One region of the Streptomyces sp. NPDC012794 genome, then DNA from elsewhere that is predicted to be linked to it. Evidence: riboswitches for the same ligand, from Rfam matches in the RefSeq annotation. Region 1 holds a riboswitch; each other region holds the start of a gene.
The links. A riboswitch is a leader RNA that binds a small molecule or an ion and turns the genes downstream of it on or off. The one in region 1 is predicted to bind cobalamin.
Positions count from the first base shown of each region.

Region 2: linked by a shared signal. The riboswitch ahead of ACFY7H_RS20550 (energy-coupling factor ABC transporter permease) and the one ahead of ACFY7H_RS06130 (ribonucleoside-diphosphate reductase subunit alpha) in region 1 are both predicted to bind cobalamin.
Region 3: linked by a shared signal. The riboswitch ahead of cobN (cobaltochelatase subunit CobN) and the one ahead of ACFY7H_RS06130 (ribonucleoside-diphosphate reductase subunit alpha) in region 1 are both predicted to bind cobalamin.

Region 1 covers NZ_JBIBCI010000003.1:16,181-21,410, forward strand. The annotation lists gene ACFY7H_RS06115 (carbon starvation CstA family protein) at 1-1,985, shown strand, start outside; gene ACFY7H_RS06120 (YbdD/YjiX family protein) at 1,982-2,179, shown strand; gene ACFY7H_RS06125 (GNAT family N-acetyltransferase) at 2,307-2,801, shown strand; cobalamin riboswitch at 2,818-2,955, shown strand; gene ACFY7H_RS06130 (ribonucleoside-diphosphate reductase subunit alpha) at 3,100-5,230, shown strand, end outside.
Region 2 covers NZ_JBIBCI010000010.1:202,800-208,029, forward strand. The annotation lists gene ACFY7H_RS20530 (PadR family transcriptional regulator) at 1-6, opposite strand, end outside; gene ACFY7H_RS20535 (ATP-binding cassette domain-containing protein) at 16-873, opposite strand; gene cbiQ (cobalt ECF transporter T component CbiQ) at 864-1,613, opposite strand; gene ACFY7H_RS20545 (energy-coupling factor ABC transporter substrate-binding protein) at 1,617-1,970, opposite strand; gene ACFY7H_RS20550 (energy-coupling factor ABC transporter permease) at 1,970-2,668, opposite strand; cobalamin riboswitch at 2,697-2,921, opposite strand; gene ACFY7H_RS20555 (hypothetical protein) at 3,037-3,549, opposite strand; gene ACFY7H_RS20560 (SsgA family sporulation/cell division regulator) at 3,635-4,045, opposite strand; gene ACFY7H_RS20565 (L-serine ammonia-lyase) at 4,220-5,230, opposite strand, start outside.
Region 3 covers NZ_JBIBCI010000029.1:24,155-29,384, reverse strand. The annotation lists gene ACFY7H_RS31790 (cobalamin biosynthesis protein CobG) at 1-1,153, opposite strand, end outside; cobalamin riboswitch at 1,328-1,485, shown strand; gene cobN (cobaltochelatase subunit CobN) at 1,518-5,138, shown strand.

The DNA of each region.
Region 1 (5,230 bases):
ACCGCGTACTGAAGGTCGACAAGACGCGGGCCACTCCCGCCGAACGCCTCGACAACGGTGTCGACTTCCATCCCACAGACCGGCGCGTGCTCTTCGGCCACCACTTCGCCGCCGTCGCCGGCGCCGGGCCCCTGGTCGGCCCGGTCCTCGCCGCGCAGATGGGCTACCTGCCGGGCACCATCTGGATCGTCGCGGGCGTCATCTTCGCCGGCGCCGTCCAGGACATGGTGACCCTGTTCTTCTCCACCCGGCGCGACGGCCGTTCGCTCGGCCAGATGGCCCGGGACGAGATCGGCCCCGTCGGCGGGGCCGCCGCCCTGATTGCCGTGTTCGTCATCATGGTCATCCTGCTGGCGGTGCTCGCGCTGGTCATCGTCAACGCGCTGGCGCACTCCCCCTGGGGCGTCTTCTCCATCGGCATGACCATCCCGATCGCCCTCTTCATGGGCGTCTACCTGCGCGTCCTGCGCCCGGGCCGGGTCACCGAAGTCTCCTTCATCGGCGTCGCGCTGCTGCTGCTCGCGATCGTCGCCGGCGGCTGGGTCGCCGAGTCCTCCTGGGCTGACACCTTCACCCTGGAGAAGGAGACGCTGGTCATCTGGATGGTCGTGTACGGCTTCGTCGCCTCGGTGCTGCCGGTGTGGCTGCTGCTCGCGCCCCGCGACTACCTGTCCACCTTCATGAAGGTCGGCACCATCGCGCTGATGGCGATCGGCGTGGTCCTCGCGATGCCGACGCTGAAGATGCCCTCGGTCACCGAGTTCGCCTCGCGCGGCGACGGCCCGGTCTTCGCCGGGGCGATGTTCCCCTTCGTCTTCATCACCATCGCCTGCGGGGCCCTGTCCGGATTCCACTCGCTGGTCGCCTCGGGCACCACCCCGAAGATGATCCAGAAGGAGACCCAGGTCCGGATCATCGGCTACGGCGCCATGCTCACCGAGTCCTTCGTCGCCGTCATGGCGGTGATCGCGGCGTGCATCATCGAGCCCGGCCTGTTCTTCGCGGTCAACTCCCCCGGCGGCGTGGTCGGCACCACCGTCCAGAGCGCCTCGGAGGCGGTGACCGGCCTCGGCTTCGCCATCAGCCCGGAGGCCCTCGCGCAGGCCGCGAAGGACGTGGAGGAGGCCAGCCTGCTGTCCCGTACGGGCGGTGCGCCGACCTTCGCGCTCGGCATGTCGGAGATCTTCTCGGCGGTGGTCGGCGGCACCGCGATGAAGGCCTTCTGGTACCACTTCGCCATCATGTTCGAGGCCCTTTTCATCCTGACCACCGTCGACGCGGGCACCCGCGTCGGCCGGTTCATGCTCCAGGACACCCTCGGCAACGTCCACAAGTCCTTCCGGAACGTCAGCTGGAAGCCGGGCGTGTGGCTCGCGAGCGCCGTCGTGGTCGGCGGCTGGGGCTACTTCCTGTGGGTCGGCGTGAAGGACCCGCTGGGCGGCATCAACCAGCTCTTCCCGCTGTTCGGCATCGCGAACCAGCTGCTCGCGGCGGTCGCGCTGGCCGTCTGCACCACGCTGCTGGTCAAGTCCGGGCGGCTCAAGTGGGCCTGGGTCACGGCCGTTCCGCTGGCCTGGGACGTGGCCGTCACGCTCACGGCGAGCTACCAGAAGGTCTTCTCCGACGACGTGAAGGTCGGCTTCTTCGCGCAGCGCGACAAGTACCAGACCGGCATCGACGCCGGGAAGGTGCTCCCGCCCGCCAAGAACATGGACGACATGCACACCGTGGTCACCAACGCGACGGTCGACGGGGTCCTGTCGGCGCTGTTCGCGGTCCTGATCATCATCGTGCTGGCGGACGCGGCCCGGACCTGCCTCAAGGCCATCGCCCACCCCGAGTCCGTCCGCCTCTCCGAGGTGCCGTGGACCGAGTCGAAGATCATCGCCCCGGCCGGGCTCATCGCCACGGCCGAGGAGAAGGCCGAGCTCGCGGCCGCCGGCCTCGACGGGCGCGGCAGCCCGGCCAAGGAACCGGTCGCGTGAGCCGGGTGCGCGGGGCGCTGGCGAAGGCCCGGTTCTTCGTACGGGAGTTCTCCGGCGAGGCCGCGTACGACCGCTACGTCGCGCACGCCCGCACGCACGACCCGGACGCCGAGGTCATGACCCGGCGCGCCTTCGAGCGGGCCCGTACCGACGCCCGCGAGGCGGACCCCCGGGAGGGCTTCCGCTGCTGCTGAGGGCACTCGTGCCCGCGAAAGGGCCCCGCCGTCCCGCACCGGGACGGCGGGGCCCTTCGGCGCGTCCGGCGCACCTCCCGCGACGACGGCGCCGGGCAGCCGGCAGGCGTGGCGCACACTCGGGGGCATGGACTTCGACATCAGAACCGCGAGGGCGGACGAGTACGAGCGGCTGGGCGAGATCACCGGCGCGGCCTACACCGGGGACGGACTGCTCGACCTGAACGAGGACGACACCTACCTGAACGCGCTGCGCGACGTGGCCGGGCGGGCCGGCGAAGGCGAGGTGCTGGTCGCCGTGCGGGACGGCCGGCTGCTCGGCGGCGTGACGTTCGCCGCACCCGGGAGCCGGCTCGCGGACGTGGCCGGCCCGCAGGAGGCGGAGTTCCGGATGCTCGCGGTGGCTCCCGAGGCGCGCTGGCAGGGGGTCGGGGAGGCCCTCGTACGGGCCTGCGCCGAGCGGGCCCGGGCCCTGGGGCTCACGGCTCTGGTGCTGTCCACGCAGCCGGCCATGCCGGGCGCCCGGCGGATCTACGAGCGCATGGGTTTCGTCCGCACTCCGGAGCTCGACTGGTCGCCGTTCCCGGCCCTGACGCTGCTGACCTACCGTCTGGAGCTGTAGCCGCACCGACACAACATGTGGGGGGTCGCGCATCGGTGGCCCCCCACATGTATGCTCATCCTCGCTGTCGCCGCAGGGGAATCCGGTGTGAATCCGGAACTGTCCCGCAACGGTATGACAAGTCCGAGGACCTGCCGACAGTGCGCCCGGGTCGACCGAACCGGGTGCCGACACGTCCGGGCTTCGCGGTTGGGCCGGTGGACGCCATGCGGTGAGTACGCGATTCCGTCGCGCCCGCACGCGCCTCCCCCTGCCCCGATCCGCCGACGACCGGGCCGAGCGAGGGAGAGCTCCCGCCGTGACCATCGCGCCTTCCGCACCGCGCGCCGAGTCCGTTTCTGGCGACACCACCGAAGGCCCGGGGGCCGCGCTGCTGCGTACTCTCACCGAGCTGACCGCCGACCTCCCCGACACCGACCCGGGCCGGGTCGCCGCCGCCGCGCTGCGCGGACGCAGCTCCGCGGCCGACGAGGCCGAGCTGCGCGGGCTGGCCACCGAGGCCGCGGCGGGCCTGATCTCCGAGGACCCGGCCTACTCCCGCCTCGCCGCCCGCCTGCTGACGCTGGCCGTGGCCGACGAGGCCGCCGGCCAGGGCGCCACCTCCTTCGCCGAGTCCGTCGCCGTCGGCCACCGCGAGGGCCTGATCGCCGACCGGACCGCCGATTTCGTCGCCGCCCACGCCGGCCGGCTGAACGCGCTGGTCGAGCACGCGCTCGCCGACGGTGCGGACGACCGCTTCGGCTTCTTCGGCCTGCGCACCCTGCACAGCCGCTACCTGCTGCGGCACCCGCACACCCGCCAGGTGATCGAGACCCCGCAGTACTTCATGCTGCGCGTGGCCTGCGGTCTCGCCGAGGACGAGAGCGTCCAGGCCGTCGAGGAAGTGGCCTCGCTCTACCGGCTGATGAGCCGCCTCGACTACCTGCCGTCCTCCCCCACGCTCTTCAACTCCGGCACCCGACACCCGCAGATGTCCTCCTGCTACCTGCTGGACTCCCCGCTGGACGAGCTGGACTCGATCTACGACCGCTACCACCAGGTGGCCCGCCTCTCCAAGCACGCCGGCGGCATCGGCCTCTCGTACTCCCGCATCCGCGCCCGCGGTTCGCTGATCCGCGGCACCAACGGCCACTCCAACGGCATCGTGCCGTTCCTGAAGACCCTCGACGCCTCCGTCGCCGCCGTGAACCAGGGCGGGCGCCGCAAGGGCGCCGCGGCCGTCTACCTGGAGACCTGGCACGCGGACATCGAGGAGTTCCTGGAACTGCGCGACAACACCGGCGAGGACCAGCGCCGCACGCACAACCTCAACCTCGCGCACTGGATCCCGGACGAGTTCATGCGCCGCGTGAACGCCGACGCCGACTGGTCGCTGTTCTCCCCGGCCGACGTCCCCGAGCTGGTGGACCTGTACGGCGACGAGTTCGACGCCGCCTACCTCAAGGCGGAGGCGGCGGGCCTCGCGAAGAAGACCATGCCGGCCCGCGACCTGTACGGCCGCATGATGCGCACGCTCGCGCAGACCGGCCAGGGCTGGATGACCTTCAAGGACGCCTCGAACCGGACCGCGAACCAGACCGCGCTGCCCGGCACCGTCGTCCACTCCTCCAACCTCTGCACCGAGATCATCGAGGTCACCAACGACGGCGAGACCGCCGTCTGCAACCTCGGCTCGGTCAACCTCGGTGCGTTCGTCGCCGACGGCCGGATGGACTGGGAGCGCCTGGACGAGACCGTCCGCACGGCCGTGACCTTCCTCGACCGCGTCGTCGACATCAACTTCTACCCGACCGAGCAGGCCGGCCGGTCCAACGCCAGGTGGCGTCCGGTGGGCCTGGGCGCCATGGGCCTCCAGGACGTCTTCTTCAAGCTGCGCCTGCCCTTCGACTCCGCCGAGGCGAAGGCCCTCTCCACGCGGATCTCCGAGCGGATCATGCTGGCCGCGTACGAGGCCTCCTGCGACCTCGCCGAGCGCAGCGGCCCGCTCCCGGCCTGGGCCGAGACCCGTACCGCCCAGGGCGTCCTGCACCCCGACCACTACGACGTCGAGCCCACCTGGCCCGAGCGCTGGGACGCCCTGCGCGCCCGGATCGCGAAGACCGGCATGCGCAACTCGCTGCTCCTCGCCATCGCCCCGACGGCCACCATCGCCTCGATCGCGGGCGTGTACGAGTGCATCGAGCCGCAGGTCTCCAACCTCTTCAAGCGCGAGACCCTCAGCGGTGAGTTCCTCCAGGTCAATGCCTACCTGGTGGAGGACCTCAAGGAGCTCGGGGTGTGGGACGCGCAGACCCGCGAGGCGCTGCGCGACTCCTCCGGTTCCGTCCAGGGCTTCGGCTGGATCCCGGCGGAGATCCGCGAGCTGTACCGCACGGCGTGGGAGATCCCGCAGCGCGGCCTGATCGACATGGCGGCGGCCCGTACCCCGT
Region 2 (5,230 bases), on a different contig from region 1:
CGACATGCCGCCATCCTAGGTTTGCGGCCGGGCCGGCGGCGCCGCCGGCCGCCACTCGGCCAGCGCCTCCGGCACCCGCGGACCGGGCACGCCCGCCGCCAGCAGGCCGTGCGCGCGCAGCAGGGCCGTCACCGCCGGCGCCCAGGCCTGGCGCAGGCCCGCCGACGCCAGCAGTTCCGGGTCCGACAGCAGCTCCCCGGCGGGGCCCGTACGGATCCCGGCCGGGGTCAGCACGGCCGCGTCGTCGGCCCAGCGGACCGCGAGGTCCACGTCGTGGGTGGCCATGACCACCGTGGTGCCGGTCGCGCGCAGCCCCGCGAGGACGTCCAGGAGGCGTTCCTGCCCGTCCGGGTCGAGCCCGGCAGTCGGCTCGTCCAGGATCAGCACCCGCGGGGCCATCGCCACCGCGCCCGCGATCGCCGCGCGCTTGCGCTGCCCGTACGACAGCAGGTGCGTCGGGCGGTCCCGCAGCGCGGTGATGTCCAGCGCGGCCAGGGCGGCGTCCACCCGCTCGCGGACCTCCGCGGCCGGCAGTCCCAGGTTCATCGGGCCGAAGGACACGTCCTGCCCGACGGAGGCGGCGAAGAGCTGGTCGTCCGGGTCCTGCACCACCAGCTGCACCGAGGTGCGCAGCCGGACCAGGCCCTTGCGGTCGTACGCCACCTCCGCGCCGCCGAGGCGCAGCGCCCCCGTGCCGGGCCGCAGCCCGCCGCTCAGCAGCCGCATCAGCGTGGTCTTGCCGCTGCCGTTGCGGCCCAGCAGCACCAGCGCCCGGCCCTCGGCGATGGCGAAGTCCACCCCGGACAGCACGGCCGGGCCGTCCTCGTACGCGTAACCCGCGCCGACCAGCTCCACCAACGGGGTCACAGCCACAGCTCCTTCAGTACGAGGGTCCCCGCGACCAGGGCGGCCAGCAGGGCGGCGGACCCCGCCAGGAACCGCCGGGACAGCGCCGCGTCGGGTACGAGCACCCGCAGCGCGCCGTCGTAGCCGCGCCCCGCCAGCCCCTGCTGGAGCCGGGCGGCACGGTCGAAGGCCCGGACGAACGAGGTCGCCGCGAGCCCGGCCAGCGAACGCCACACCGCGGCCCGGCTCGTCTGCCCGAGCCGGGCCGCCTGGGCGCGGCGCACCTGGGCCATCGAGTCCAGCAGCAGGAAGCCGATCCGGTACATGACCAGGGCCACGTCCACCACGGGTGCGGGCACCCCGGCCCGCACCAGCCGGGGCAGCACGTCCGAGACCGGTGTGGTGAAGGCGAACAGCAGCACCCCGAGCGAGGCCGCGGAGGTGCGCAGCAGCAGCTCGGCCGCGTGCCGGGGCCCGTCCGGGGCCAGGGCGAGGAAGCCGTCGGGGCTGCCCACCGAGACCATCAGCGGCAGGGCCCCGGTCACGCAGAACCCGAGCGGGACCCGGAAGGCCCGCCACAGCTGCCGCCCGGGCACCCCGGCGGGCCCGAGCAGCACGGCCAGGGTCGCGGCGGCGACCAGCGGCCCGCCGGGCCAGGGCGGCAGGCACACGGCGGTGACCGTGAGCCCGAACCCCAGCAGGGCCTTCTCCAGGGGGTGGCGGCCCCGCCAGCGGCTGGAGTGGGCCGCCACGTCGATCGGCAGCACCGCCTACGGCTCCGGGGTGGTGCGGGTCTTCTCGGCCGCCCCGGCCTCGGCGAGGGCCTGTGCGGCGCCCTGGCGCCGGCCCTTGCGGACGCCGAAGTAGTAGGCGAGGACGCCCGCGCCGAGCGCCGCCTGGAGCGCGAACAGCGCCGACTCGATCTCGCCCGAGGGGGGTTCGTACAACGGGGAGAACCAGGGCTCGTAATCCGGCTTCAGCTCCGTGATGGCCGCCTCCGCCTGGGCGTCGGCGCCGGCGAACGGCTCCTCCTTGCCCTCGCCGAGCCCCAGCGCGAGCGGGATCACGGCCAGTGCCGCCACCAGGAGCAGCAGCAGGGTGTTGATCTTCGTGTTCCTGGTCATCAGAGTGCCGCCCCCTGCTCGGTCCGCTTGCCGCCGGTCAGCTTCGTGACGCCGAGCCGGACCAGGTCCGCCGCGCTGGACTGCATCAGCAGCCGCATCACGAGCACGGTCAGCAGGCCCTCGCTCACGGCGAGGGGGATCTGGGTGAGGGCGAAGATGCCCGCGAACTTCTCCAGGGAGCCCAGGAAGCCGCTCGCCGGGTCGGGGAAGGCCAGCGCCAGCTGGACGGAGGTCACGCAGTAGGTGATCAGGTCGGCGAAGAAGGCGCCGAAGAAGACGCCCACCATCAGCGGCAGGCCGGACCTGCGCAGCAGCCGGTAGACGCCGTAGCCCGCCCAGGGCCCCGCGACGGCCATCGAGAACACGTTGGCGCCCAGCGTGGTGAGCCCGCCGTGGGCCAGCAGCAGCGCCTGGAAGAGCAGGGTGATCGTGCCGAGCACCGCCATGACCGGCGGACGGAAGAGGATGGCTCCGAGCCCCGTTCCGGTCGGGTGCGAGCAACTTCCCGTCACAGAAGGGATCTTCAGGGCGGACAGGACGAACGTGAACGCACCGGACGCCCCGAGCAGCAGCGTGCTCTCCGGGTTCGCCTTCACCTCGCGGGTCAGGGCCCGGACCCCGTGGACGACGAAGGGGGCGGACGCGGCGCCCCAGGCGGCCGCGTGCAAAGGGGGCAGGAACCCCTCGGCGATATGCATGAGTTGGGAGACCTCTCCAGCACCTCGTGGATGGACGACGCGCCTCGGCCGGTCTCCTGGCTCACGGGTCATGATGCCCGGGCTCCGCCTTCCCGGGCCCGTGCGGTCTCCCGCGTGGGCCCAGTGGCCTGCCCGCTGGGGGCGCCTCCCGGACGGCGTCAGGGAGGATTGGAGCCGGACTTCCCGATTACAGTGGCGAGGGCCGCACCGGTTTTCCACCGGTTTCCCGAACACCAAGGCCCGATGACCCTAGTCGTCCGCACGGACCGTCACAACCCGGACCCCCGGACACCGGCGGCCGCCCCCCTGATACGACGGCGGGCCCGGGACGTCACGCGTCCCGGGCCCCCCGTCCGTACCCGCTCGGGTCAGCAGGTGTTCGGGTGCGCGATGTCCAGCACGAACCGCTCGGGCGAGTGCAGGACGGAGGTGCTGTAGGACGGCTGGGTGTCGAAGGCGGCGCCGAAGGTCACGTACCCCTCGAAGTCGCCGGTCAGAGCGATGCCCTTGAGCTTGCTGAGGTAGATCTTCTGGAGCTTGGGCCCCTGGTAGACGTTCTGCCCCGCGTCGTCGTGGGCGGCGGCGGGGTGCAGCCGGATCTCCAGGAAGTACTTCCCGGCCAGCGGCACGGGCTTGCCGGACCCGTCGTAGACCAGCTGGGACACGGGGGTGACGGTGACCGGGGGGACGTACCCCTGGAGGTCGATCACGATCCGGTCGAACGTGCAGTGCCCGCCCCAGCGCGCGTTGACGACGAGCGGGGTCTGGGTGCGGGTGGACGTGGTGGCGGCGGAGGCCGGCGACGTGGAGAGCGCGAGCCCGGCGGTGAGCAGGGCGCCCGTGGCCAGGGCCACGATCCGGCGGCGGTGCGGGTGACGCATGATGTCTCCCCGGTTCCGTGAGACGGGGACTGCCTGTCATCTCCTAGGACACCGCCGGGGCGCCCGCGGTTCCGCGCGCCGCGCCTCAGTACGCCAGCAGCGCGCTCAGCTGCGCGTCCAGGTCGTAGTGGCGCCGTTCCTGCCCGCGCGGCACCAGCTCCGTCATCCGCCGGCACAGCGCGCGCACGTCCCTGGCGCGGGCGGAGACCACGCAGCCGAGCTCGCCGTTGCTGAAGCCGAGCAGGACGCGCGGCTCCGAGCCGCTCCAGCGGGGCCACACCTGTACGTCGCCCTCGCCGGTGGGCGCGTGCTGCCCGTCGAGCAGCAGCTCGCGCGCGAACACCCAGCGGGCGAGGTGGGCCCCAGCGCCCCGGAGGTCGACGGCCACCTCGTACGGGCGGTCCGTGCGGTAGACGAAGCGGCCGGTCAGGGGCACGCTCAGGGGGGCGGCTTCCAGCCGCAGCGGCAGGAGTCGGTGGTCGGTGATGATGGCCATCGGCGGCTGCCTCTCGTCGTGCGGGGGTGGTCCGGCGCCCCTCCCCGCACGCTATCGCCGCCCGTGGGCGCGCTCCGGGGCCGAAGGTCCCGAGGGGCCGGGCCGCACGGCCTCTTTTCGGCCACGACCCGGTCCGCACACCGGTCCGGACCCCGCCCGGAGATCCTTATCGGTTCAGCACTCGATCACGTTGACCGCGAGCCCGCCGCGCGCCGTCTCCTTGTACTTGACCTTCATGTCGGCGCCCGTCTCCTTCATGGTCTTGATGACCTTGTCGAGGGAGACCTTGTGGCTGCCGTCCCCGCGCATCGCCATCTTCGCCGCGGTGACGGCCTTGACGGCGGCCATGCCGTTGCGCTCGATGCAGGGGATCTGGACGAGGCCGCCGACCGGGTCGCAGGTCAGGCCGAGGTTGTGCTCCATGCCGATCTCGGCGGCGTTCTCGACCTGCTCGGGGGTGCCGCCCAGGACCTCGGCGAGGGCGCCCGCCGCCATCGAGCAGGCGGAGCCGACCTCGCCCTGGCAGCCGACCTCGGCGCCGGAGATCGAGGCGTTCTCCTTGAAGAGCATGCCGATCGCGCCCGCGGCGAGCAGGAAGCGGACCACGCCGTCCTCGTCCGCGCCGGGCACGAAGTTCACGTAGTAGTGCAGGACCGCCGGCAGCACGCCCGCCGCGCCGTTCGTGGGAGCGGTCACCACGCGCCCGCCCGCCGCGTTCTCCTCGTTGACGGCCATCGCGTAGATCGTCGTCCACTCGCTGCGGTGCATCATCGGGTCGCCCTCGGTGCGCAGCTGGCGCGCCGTGGAGGCGGCCCGGCGCTTGACGCGCAGCCCACCCGGCAGGATGCCCTCGCGGGACATGCCGCGCGAGACGCAGGACTGCATGACGCGCCAGATCTCCAGGAGGCCCTCGCGGATCTCCTCCTCCGTGCGCCAGGCCTTCTCGTTCTCCAGCATCAGGGAGGAAATCGACAGACCGGTCTCGTTGGCCAGGCGCAGCATCTCGTCGCCCGAGCGGAAGGGGTACCTCAGCACCGTGTCGTCGAGCTTGATCCGGTCCTCGCCGACCGCGTCCTCGTCCACGACGAAGCCGCCGCCGACCGAGTAGTAGGTCTTCTCCAGCAGCGGGGCGCCGGAGGCGTCGTACGCGAAGAGGGTCATGCCGTTCGCGTGGTAGGGCAGGGA
Region 3 (5,230 bases), on a different contig from region 1:
TTTCCGTTTCCTTGACGACTTCCTTTACGACGGCACGCGCGTCGGCGCGTACGTCCGCCAGGGACTTGGCGCATCCGGGCTTGCCGGTACAGGCGGTGACGGACTGCCAGGGGCTGTCGGGGCGGACCACCAGGCCGGCCGCCTCGAGCCGTGCGCAGCCGCCGGCGGGGACGGGGGTCCCGGTGTCCGGCAGGACGACACTGCGCCACGGGGTGACGCGCAGCTCCCGGCCGCCGGCTTCGGCGACCTCGGCCAGGGTCCGCCACTGGGCGGAGCTCAGCCGGCCGAGCGGGGGCAGGACGCACAGCGCGCCCCCGGCCCCCCGCGGCCGGGGCGGTTCCGCGCAGGGCCACGCCACCTCGGGGACGCGGGCCGCGTCGATCCCGGCGGCGGCCAGTCGCGCGGCGAACTCCCCGCCGTCCAGGTCGTGTCCGTCAGGCAGCTCGGCGACCCGCCAGGCCCGGGTGCCGGCGGCGTCGGCGGCGTCGAGGAAGTACTCGGCGGCCAGCAGCGCCGCCCGGGGCGCGTCGGCCGGGGCCACGCGGACGGCGTCGGCGGCGGCTCCGAGCCGGACCAGCACCCGGCGCCCGCCGTCGCCACTGCCCCCGTCACGGTCGCCACCGTCCCCGCCCTCCCCGTCACCGCCGCCCCCCAGCACCGTGACATCGGGGTCGAGGGCGGCGACGTCCCCGCGCCCGTCGTCAACGGCGAAGAGGAACCGCCCGGACAGGGCCGTCGCCCGGGTGCTCGCGCAGAGCAGCCGGTCCAGTTCCCGGACCCGGTACGCGACGCGGGGGCCGCCCATCGGGGAGGCCACGATGTTGCGCACCCGCTCGTGGCTCGGCGCGGGCAGCAGCCCGGCACCGTCCAGCAGCCGGGCGAGCCGGGTGCCGCAGCCGTCGGAGAGGCCGCGCAGCTGGACGTTGCCGCGCGAGGTGAGCTCCAGGTGCCCGTCGCCGAACCGGTCGGCGGCGGCCCCGAGCACGAACGCCTGGGCGGTGGTGAGCAGTCCCCCGGGGATCCGGACGCGCGCCAGGTAGCCGTCGTCGGCGGCGTGCAGCCGCAGCGCGCCGGGGCAGGCGTCGCCGCGGTCGCGTATGACGGGTTCGTCCCGTGACGCGGCGGAGGGGGGCTGGGGCATGGCCGCGAGCATACCCACGATTGCGCGGCCCCGGCCTGTGTCCGTCGCCACCCCGGCCCGGGCCGCCTCCCGCCGCGCCGGGCCGGGAGGCGGCGCCGCCCGCGTGCGGGGCGCGGGGTCCGGGGCGGGGCCGCGGCGACGGGGCGGCCCCGATCCCACCCCCACTCCCGGCCAGGGGAAAGGCCGCCTAAGATGACCTTCCGACGGGCCGCTCGGCCCGTCATCGCCGAGGACGGCGACATGGGAGGAAGCCCGGTGCGATTCCGGCGCGGTCCCGCCACTGTGAACCCCGCGGAGCGATCGGCCGGGTGAGTCAGGAACTCCCGCTGTCCTCACTGCCCGGGGCGCGGAAACCCCGAGGAAGGCCTGCCGCCGCATGATCCTGCTGCTGTCGACGTCCGACACCGATCTGCTCAGCGCCCGCGCCGCGAACGTCGCCGGCGGCCCCGTGCCGTACCGGTTCGCGAACCCCTCCCGCCTTCCCCTCGACGATCTCCCCGGACTGCTCGACGGCGTCGGGCTGGTCGTCGTACGCCTCCTCGGCGGCCTGCGCGCCTGGCAGGAGGGCCTGGACGTGCTCCTCGCCCCCGGCCAGACCCGCCCGGTGGTCGTGCTGACCGGCGAACAGGCCCCCGACGCCCAGCTGATGGAGGCCTCCACGGTCCCGATCGGCATCGCCGCCGAGGCGCACCGCTACCTCGCGCACGGCGGCCCGGCCAACCTCGGCCAGCTGGCGCGCTTCCTCTCCGACACCGTGCTGCTCACCGGCCACGGCTTCGAGCCCGCCGCCGCCTCCCCCACCTGGGGTCCCCTGGACCGGCCCGCCGGCACGGCCACCGGGCCCCGGGTCGCGGTGCTGTACTACCGCGCCCACCAGATGAGCGGCAACACCGCCTTCGTGCACGCCCTCTGCGACGCCATCGAGGCCAAGGGCGGGCAGCCCGTTCCCCTCTACGTCTCCTCCCTGCGCTCCCCCGAGCCGGAGCTGCTCCAGGCGCTGGAGCCGGCGGACGCGATCATCACCACCGTGCTCGCCGCCGGCGGCACCCGCCCCGCCACCGCCTCCGCCGGCGGGGACGACGAGTCCTGGGACGCGGGGGCGCTGGCCGGGCTCGGCGTGCCGATCCTCCAGGCGCTGTGTCTGACCGGTTCGCGCGGCAACTGGGAGGAGAACGACGAGGGCCTGTCTCCGCTCGACGCCGCCACCCAGGTCGCCGTCCCCGAGTTCGACGGCCGTCTGATCACCGTCCCGTTCTCCTTCAAGGAGATCGACGAGGACGGCCTGCCCGCGTACGTCGCCGACCCGGAGCGGGCCGCCCGCGTCGCCGGCATCGCCGTGCGCCACGCCCGGTTGCGCCACATCGAGCCCGCCGACAAGCGGATCGCGCTCGTCCTGTCCGCGTACCCCACCAAGCACTCCCGCATCGGCAACGCGGTCGGCCTGGACACCCCGGCCAGCGCCGTCGAGCTCCTGCGCACCCTCATCGCCCACGGCTACGACTTCGGCCCCGAGGCCGAGATCCCCGGCCTGGTCTCCGGCGACGGCGACGAGCTGATCCGGGCCCTGATCGAGGCCGGCGGCCACGACCAGGACTGGCTGACCGAGGAGCAGCTGGCCCGCAACCCGGTCCGCATCCCGGCGGCCGACTACCGGCGCTGGTTCGCCGAACTCCCGGCCGAGCTGCGCGAGAGCGTCGAGGAGCACTGGGGCGAGGCCCCCGGCAACATGTTCGTGGACCGCTCCTCGAACCCGGACGGCGACATCGTCCTCGCCGCGCTCCGCCGCGGGAACCTGCTGATCCTCATCCAGCCGCCGCGCGGCTTCGGCGAGAACCCGATCGCGATCTACCACGACCCGGACCTGCCGCCCTCGCACCACTACCTGGCGGCGTACCGCTGGATCCAGGCGGCCGCCGAGGACGGCGGCTTCGGCGCCGACGCGATGATCCACCTGGGCAAGCACGGCAACCTGGAGTGGCTGCCGGGCAAGAACGCCGGCCTCTCCGCGTCCTGCGCGCCGGACGCGGCGCTCGGCGACCTCCCGCTCGTCTACCCGTTCCTGGTGAACGACCCGGGCGAGGGCACGCAGGCCAAGCGCCGCGTGCACGCCACCCTGGTCGACCACCTCGTGCCGCCGATGGCCCGCGCGGAATCGTACGGCGACATCGCGCGCCTGGAGCAGCACCTGGACGAGTACGCCCAGATCAGCGCCATGGACCCGTCCAAGCTCCCGGCGATCCGCGCCCAGATCTGGACGCTGATCCAGGCCGCGAAGCTCGACCACGACCTGGGCCTCGACGAGCGTCCGGACGACGACGGGTTCGACGACTTCCTGCTGCACGTCGACGGCTGGCTGTGCGAGGTCAAGGACGCCCAGATCCGCGACGGCCTGCACGTCCTCGGCGGCGCCCCGACGGGGCCGGCCCGGGTCAACCTGGTGCTGTCCATCCTCCGTGCCCGCCAGATCTGGGGCGGCGCCTCCGCCCTGCCGGGCCTGCGCGAGGCCCTCGGCCTCGACGAGTCGGCGGCCACCCGCACGGCGGCGGACGAGGTCGAGGAAACCGCCCGCACCCTGGTCCAGGCCATGGAAGACGCCGGCTGGTCCCCCGACGCGGTCGCCACCGTCGCGGCGGGCCGTCCGCGGGCCGTCGCGGACATCCTCGCCTTCGCCGCGCACGAGGTGGTCCCCCGCCTGGCCGGCACCACGGACGAGATCGCCCACGTCGTGCGGGCCCTGGACGGCGGCTTCGTCCCGGCGGGCCCGTCGGGTTCGCCGCTGCGCGGCCTGGTCAACGTCCTCCCGACCGGCCGCAACTTCTACTCGGTCGACCCCAAGGCCGTCCCGTCCCGGCTGGCGTGGGAGACGGGCCAGGCCCTCGCGGACTCCCTGCTGACCCGCTACCGCACCGACCACGACGAGGAGTGGCCGGCCTCGGTCGGCCTGTCGCTGTGGGGCACGAGCGCGATGCGCACGGCGGGCGACGACGTGGCCGAGGCCCTCGCCCTCCTCGGCGTCCGCCCCGTCTGGGACGAGGCCTCGCGCCGCGTCACCGGCGTCGAGGCGATCCCCCTCGCGGAGCTGGGCCGCCCTCGCATCGACGTGACGCTGCGCATCTCGGGCTTCTTCCGGGACGCGTTCCCGCACGTCATCGGCCTCCTGGACGACGCGGTCCGGCTGGCGGCCTCCCTGGACGAGCCGGCCTCGGACAACTTCGTCCGGGCCCACGCCCAGGCCGACCTCGCCGCCCACGGTGACGAACGCAAGGCCACCACCCGCATCTTCGGCTCGCGCCCGGGCACGTACGGGGCCGGCATCCTCCAGCTGATCGACTCCCGGGACTGGCGTACGGACGCCGACCTGGCGGAGGTCTACACGGTCTGGGGCGGCTACGCCTACGGCCGCGGCCTGGAGGGCCGCCCGGCCCGCACCGAGATGGAGACGGCGTACAAGCGGATCACGGTGGCCGCGAAGAACACCGACACCCGCGAGCACGACATCGCGGACTCCGACGACTACTTCCAGTACCACGGCGGCATGGTGGCCACCGTCCGCGCCCTGCGCGGCACGGCCCCCGAGGCGTACATCGGCGACTCCACCCGCCCGGAAACGGTCAAGACCCGCACGCTCGTCGAGGAGACCTCCCGCGTCTTCCGGGCCCGCGTCGTGAACCCCAAGTGGATCGAGGCGATGCGCCGCCACGGCTACAAGGGCGCCTTCGAACTGGCGGCGACGGTCGACTACCTCTTCGGCTACGACGCCACGACGGGCGTGGTGGCGGACTGGATGTACGACAAGCTCACGGAGACGTACGTCCTGGACCCGGAGAACCGCGCCTTCCTGGAGGAGGCCAACCCCTGGGCCCTCCACGGCATCGCGGAACGCCTCCTGGAGGCCGAGTCCCGCGGCATGTGGGAGAAGCCGGACCCGCAGGTCCTCGAAGCCCTGCGCCAGGTCTACCTCGACACGGAGGGTGACCTGGAGGGCGAGTCCGACTGACCGCCGCCTGTACGCAGACGGCCCGGCCTCCCGCGGAGGCCGGGCCGTCGCGCGTCCGCCGCCCGTCAGGCCCACGCGCCCCGAACTGCCCC